DNA from 2 places in the Bradyrhizobium oligotrophicum S58 genome. Region 2 is predicted to be linked to the other one. Evidence: predicted binding sites of a transcription regulator. Region 2 holds the regulator's gene; the other holds the start of a gene.
The links. The regulator PhoB, encoded in region 2, activates phosphate uptake and scavenging genes when phosphate is short. The targets are predictions, from matches to a motif close to TGTCATNNANCTGTCAT.
Positions count from the first base shown of each region.

Region 1: a site for PhoB is predicted at 1,455-1,471, ahead of S58_RS02010 (DUF2794 domain-containing protein). Genes of this name have one in related genera too.

Region 1 covers NC_020453.1:421,988-425,194, reverse strand. The annotation lists gene S58_RS02020 (Bax inhibitor-1/YccA family protein) at 1-319, shown strand, start outside; gene S58_RS02015 (GNAT family N-acetyltransferase) at 475-1,002, shown strand; gene S58_RS02010 (DUF2794 domain-containing protein) at 1,078-1,443, opposite strand; gene S58_RS02005 (DUF1223 domain-containing protein) at 1,863-2,645, opposite strand; gene acnA (aconitate hydratase AcnA) at 2,834-3,207, opposite strand, start outside.
Region 2 covers NC_020453.1:6,637,946-6,641,152, forward strand. The annotation lists gene S58_RS28700 (trypsin-like serine protease) at 1-1,111, opposite strand, end outside; gene phoB (phosphate regulon transcriptional regulator PhoB) at 1,226-1,933, opposite strand; gene phoU (phosphate signaling complex protein PhoU) at 1,950-2,666, opposite strand; gene pstB (phosphate ABC transporter ATP-binding protein PstB) at 2,697-3,207, opposite strand, start outside.

The DNA.
Region 1 (3,207 bases), 2.0 Mb from region 2:
TTACACGACCAAGCGAGACATGACGGGCATGGGCTCGTTCCTGTTCATGGGCCTGATCGGCATCGTGCTGGCGAGCCTCGTGAACCTGTTCCTGGCGAGCTCGATGCTGCAGTTCATCGTCTCGGTGATCGGCGTGTTCGTATTCGCCGGCCTCACCGCCTGGGACACGCAGCGCCTGAAGAACGAGTACATCTACGGCTACGCCTCCGCGGGCGGCGACATCGCCGAGCGCGCAGCAATCACCGGCGCCCTGTCGCTGTACCTGAACTTCATCAACCTGTTCACGCTGCTGCTGCAGCTGCTCGGCCAGCGCGACTGATCCAACCGCTCAAGCAAGAGCGATCTTCGAAGCCCCGGCCTCACCGCCGGGGCTTTTCGTTTGCGTAATCGTCATTGCGACCGCGGCGCCGGCACGACGGCAGCCATGCCGCGCGGCTGGATTGATCGCCGCGTCCGGCTTGGTATGCTTTCACCATGTCCGACATCGAGATCCGGCCCGCCCAGGAGGCCGACCTTCCCACCATCACTGCCATCTATGGCCAGGCCGTCCGCGAGGGCACAGCCACCTTCGAGCTCGACCCTCCGGATCTGACGGAGATGACCCGCCGCTTCCGGGCGCTGACAGACGGCGGCTTTCCCTATTTCACCGCGCTGCTGGACGGACAGGTGGTGGGCTATGCCTATGCGGGGGCGTACCGGCCCCGCCCTGCCTATCGCTTCACGGTGGAGAACTCGATCTATCTCGCCCCCGCCAGCCAGCGTCGCGGCATCGGGCTGCGCTTGATGCGGTTGTTGATCGAGGCTTGCGAGGAGCGAGGTTTTCGCCAGATGATCGCAGTCATCGGCGACTCCGCCAATGCCGGCTCGGTCGGGCTGCATACCGCTTGCGGCTTCCAGATGATCGGCACCCACCCGAGCGTCGGGCTGAAATTCGGCCGCTGGCTGGATACGGTCATGATGCAACGGCCGCTTGGGGCGGGGAGCGGCGACGTCCCTGCGTAGGGGACCCAGCTCGTGATGTCGTGATCCCCTGGGGGATGTGATCCCCTGGGGATGCCATCCCCTGGGTACGCCGTGTCAGACCAGCGCCGGCTTCGGCGCGATCACCAGCAGCACGCGCTCGAGCTCGTGGCCGCGGCGCAGGATCAGGCCGGTGGCCGAGATGACGCTGTACATGCCCTGCTTGCGCGCCAGGCGCGGGTCCTTCTCGATCCGGTAGAGCGGCACCTCGGAGGCGCGGCGAAACACCGAGAAGACGGCGCGGTCGCGCAGGAAGTCGATCGAGTAGTCGCGCCACTCGCCATTGGCGACCATGCGACCGTAGAGATTGAGGATGCGGTTCAGCTCGAGGCGGTCGAACGTCACCCGGTTCGGCGCTGCGGCCGTGTTGCGCGCCGCCGCGCGGTTCTCGCTGGGGTCGGCATCCTCCGGGGTGAGGTTCATGAGCGTCCTCCTGTCATCTGCGTGACATGATCGCGCCTTCAGCAGGAAGCCGCAAGGGGCCGTTTTCACTGTTGAACTTCGGCTGCGCCTGCGATGGCGTGAGTTCCGCGAACACGCAACCGTCACGGGATCGTTAGCAGAATCATAATCGCGCCGTCTTTCCGCCCAGCGACCGCCCCTGACGTTAGGCATAAGATTCCCGTGCGTTGGCCCGGTCCTTTCGGTTCCGGATTCCTCAGCCCCCAGCCCCCCGGGGTCGTCAGGATCGGGTCTATTCACAAGTAAGGCAAAGGGCCAACGCAAGTTGGTCCTTTTGCTTTTTGGGCGTGAGCCCGGAACATGTTGCGGCGCGCCTCCGTCCCATGGACGTGACGCGCCTGCCGCAGGTCAGCGAAAAGGAAGATCAGAACGACGGAAGATCAGCGCTCGGGACCACGCGCCGTTGCTGAGGCCCGTCCGGCCAATGGCAGTTCGGAAAAGGCGGCCCCCAGCATCGCCCCGGGGCGGTCGCGACTGCCGTCCTGCACATACACCACGGTGCCATCGACGCCCTCACGGGCGATCTTCTCCAGCGGCACATTCCAGCTGACCGGCGCCCCGGTCCAGTCGCCCAGCTTCAGAAGACCGCGAACGACGTTGTAATAGGTCAAATCGCGGCCGCTGTTCTCGCCGCGCCCGACCGAGATCGGCACCACCCGCGAGATCGAGCAGACCCAGACCTCGCCGTGCCGGCGCGGCATCTGGTCATTGGCCGCGGCCACCGAGACGTTGAGCTCCTGGCCGTCGACCGACAGCCTGACCGGCACCGACATTGCTGCACCGCCCTGGGCGGTTTCCTCGATCGCGCCTTCGATCGCCTCGCGATCGCTGCCGATCACATGCACCGAGCCGTTGACGACCGCCTGCGGGGTATAGACCTCGCGATCGCCGCGGGCCCTGGAATAGGCCCGCTGCCGGGCCGTAAAGCGCGAATCGGCCAAGGTGTCTTTCCAGCCGAGATAGTCCCAGTAGTCGATCGGGAGAGACAGGGCGATGACGGAGGGATCCCGTGCCAGCTCGCCGAGCACCTTGTCGGCCGGCGGGCAGGACGAGCAACCTTGAGAGGTAAAGAGTTCGATCACCGCACGGGGGTCGGCCGTGGCGGGACGGACGACCACGATGACCGCACAGACACCCAGCGCCGCGCGCGTCCACCACGACATCTGTCCACTCATCGTCACTGTCCTGTCTGGAACATCGTCCGCTGCGCCCTGCCGCGTCAACAATCTGCGAAGCCACCCACGTAGTTGAAAGACCGTAAACGCAAAGGAGGCGGCCTTTGTCATAGGCCGCCTCGTTCATCACCCGCTACTCACTTCAGAGTGAGCCAAACTGTCGCATGTCGCTTTGGTTAAGCGGCAAGCTTCCGCAGCACGTAGTGCAGGATGCCGCCGTTGCGGTAGTAGTCGAGCTCGTCCAGCGTATCGATGCGGCAGAGCAGCGGCACCTGCTGCGCCGCGCCGTCGGCCGAAACGATCTCGGCGGACAGGGTCTGGCGCGGCTTCAGGTCGCCCTGCAGGCCCTTGATGGTGACCTTCTCGTCGCCCTTGAGGCCGAGCGAGGACCACGACGTGCCTTCCTGGAAAGTGAGCGGCAGCACACCCATGCCGACCAGGTTGGAGCGGTGGATGCGCTCGAAGCTCTGGCAGATGACGGCGCGGACGCCGAGCAGACGGGTGCCCTTGGCCGCCCAGTCGCGCGACGAGCCGTTGCCGTATTCGGCGC
Region 2 (3,207 bases):
CCTTGGTCATGCCGGCGCTGCAATTGCGCTGGCCGGTGGGCGAATAACGCCGCTCCTGGCCGTAGCCGATCTCGGAGATGGTACCGGCTGCCGTCGCCGCCGCGAGCTCCTCGCGGGTAAGTGCCTTGACCGCGACCGGCCGCGACGGCAGCGCATCCTTCAGCACGATCAGCGCCCAATCGGCGGGCGAACGGTCGAGCGACCATTTGTCGTGCTGGGTCGGGACGAAGTCCGGCGCCACGATCACCCGGTCGGCGACCGATGACGCCGCTGGGGTCCCCTTGTTCATGCCGGCCAGAAAGCGGACGTTGCCGGGGCTGACCTGCGCCACACCGTTGAACACGCAATGCGCCGCGGTGAGCACGACTCTGGGTGCCACCAGCGTGCCGGTGCACCAGCCGCCGGTCGAGTATTGCGCGACGGTGACGACGCCGATCGACGACGCCGGCCATGAGGTGGGATCGACGACCTCGCCGATGTGCCGGTCGAGCCCCAGCAGCTGCTCGGGACGCGGAGTGGCGACGCCCGCCTCCCCCGATTCCGGCTTCGGCTGCCAGGCCGCGATCATGGTCTCCGCCTGGCGCCGCTGCGGCTCGGTCAGCTTGACCCGCTGCACGTCGCGACCGGCCGATCGCACGCCGTTGCGGCCGGCCATCACCAGCCAGGCATAACCCTGCACGCAGTCCTGCTGCACGCCGCGGCCGTCGAGCAGCATCAGGCCCAGCATGTATTGCGACTGGGCAAAACCCTGCGCGGCGGCGCGAATGAACCAGCGGCTGGCTTCGCCATAATTGGAGGCAACACCCTCGCCATTCACGTAGGCGATGCCGAGATAGTGCTGCGCGACGGCAAGCCCCTGATCGGCCGCCTTGCGGTACCAGGTCAGCGCCTCGGCGGGATTGCGTGGCACGCCCCAACCGAACGCAGCCATGAAGCCGACATCGAACTGCGCCCGTGCATCGCCCTTGGCCGCCAGCGGCAGCAGCCGTCGCAGCGCCGCCGCGTGCTGCCCATTGCCTGCCGCCGCGACCGCGTCTTCGAGTTCGGCGGCCGAGGCGCCCGCCACGCTGGCGAGCAGCACGGCAAGACATATGATGATCGTCTTGATCAAGGGCGTCCGCTGCGACCTGAATCGTCCTGAAGGGTCCTCCACCCAAGATCATCAACACGGCGGCGGCGTGGCGGAAAGCGGACCGCGGCCTCCTTAATCAGGTCCGCTCGCGCGTCACGCCTGCTCGGATTTGGCGAACCGGTCGTCGAGCGCATAGCCGGCGCCGCGCACGGTGCGGATCGGGTCCTGCTCGCGGCCCGGATTGAGCAGCTTGCGCAAACGGCCGATGTGAACGTCGACGGTGCGCTCGTCGATGTAGATGTCGCGGCCCCAGACGCTGTCGAGCAGCTGCTCGCGGCTGAACACCCGCCCGGGATGCTCCAGGAAGAATTCGAGCAGGCGGTATTCGGTCGGGCCGAGATCGATCGGCCGGCCCGAGCGCGCGACGCGGCGCTTCTCGCGGTCGAGCTCGATATCACCATAGGACAGCACGGTCGCCAGCCGCTCCGGGCTCGCCCGGCGCAGCAGGCCCTTCACGCGCGCCAACAGCTCCGGCACCGAGAACGGCTTGACGATGTAGTCGTCGGCGCCGGTGGCCAGCCCGCGCACGCGCTCGCTCTCCTCGCCGCGCGCGGTCAGCATGATGATCGGCAGCTGCCTGGTCTCGGACCGCGCGCGCAGGCGGCGGCACAGTTCGATGCCGGACAGGCCCGGCAGCATCCAGTCGAGCACGACGAGATCGGGAACGCGCTCCTTCAGCCGCGTGTCGGCCTCGTCGCCGCGCGCCACGGTCTCGACCTCATAGCCCTCGGCTTCGAGGTTGTAGCGCAGCAGCGTGGTCAGCGCCTCCTCGTCCTCCACCACCAGAATTCGCGCGCCCATGTCTGAACCGTCTCTCTCAGTTACCGGGGATCGTCGACGCGAAGCTCGTCATGTCGCCCTTCGGGCGCTTGTCCATGATCTGCTGGCCTTCGATCATATAGAACACCGTCTCGGCGATGTTCGTGGCGTGATCGCCGATGCGCTCGATGTTCTTGGCGCAGAACATCAGGTGGATGCAGAACGAGATGTTGCGCGGATCTTCCATCATGTAAGTCAGGAGCTCGCGGAACAGCGAGGTACAGATGGCGTCGACTTCCTCGTCGCCCTTCCACACCGTCATCGCCGCCGGCAGGTCGTGCGCGGCATAGGCGTCCAGCACCGTCTTGACCTGCGACTGCACCAGGTCGGTCATGTGCTCGAGCCCGCGGATCAGCTTCAGCGGATGGAAATCGCTCTCCAGTGCCGCGACGCGCTTGCCGATGTTCTTGGCGAGATCGCCGATGCGCTCCAGATCGGTGGCGACACGCATGGCGCCGACGATCTCGCGCAGATCGATCGCCATCGGTTGGCGCCGGGCGATCGTGAGCACCGCGCGCTCCTCGATGATGCGCTGCAGCTTGTCGACGTCGGCATCGGTGGCGACCACCTTCTGGCCGAGCGCCACATCGCGCCGCACCAGCGCATCGACGGAATCGACGATCAGCCGCTCCGCGAGGCCGCCCATCTCCGACACCAGCCGGGTCAGGTCCTGCAGATCGCTGTCGAACGCCTTGGCGGTATGTTCACTGGCCATGATGATCTCCTGAAGGCATTGCTGTCGGCCTCAGCCGAACCGGCCGGTGATGTAATCCTGGGTCCGCCGATCGCTCGGCGAGGTGAAGATCTTGCTGGTGTCGTCGAACTCGATCAGCTCGCCGAGATACATGAAGGCGGTCTTGTCGGAGACGCGCGCCGCCTGCTGCATGTTATGCGTCACGATGGCGATCGTATAGTTCTCGGCGAGCTCCTGGATCAGCTCCTCGACCTTAGCGGTTGAGATCGGATCGAGCGCCGAGCACGGCTCGTCGAACAGGATCACCTCCGGCCGCACGGCCACGGTGCGCGCGATGCACAGGCGCTGCTGCTGGCCGCCGGACAGCGACAGGCCCGAGGCGTTGAGCTTGTCCTTGACCTCGTTCCACAGCGCACCGCCGCGCAGCGCCTTCTCGACCCGGTCGTCCATCTCGGACTTCGAGATCTTCTCATAGAGGCGGATGCCGAAGGCGATGTTCTCGTAGATCGTCATCGGAAACGGCGTCGGCTTCTGGAACACCATGCCGACCCGGGCACGCAGC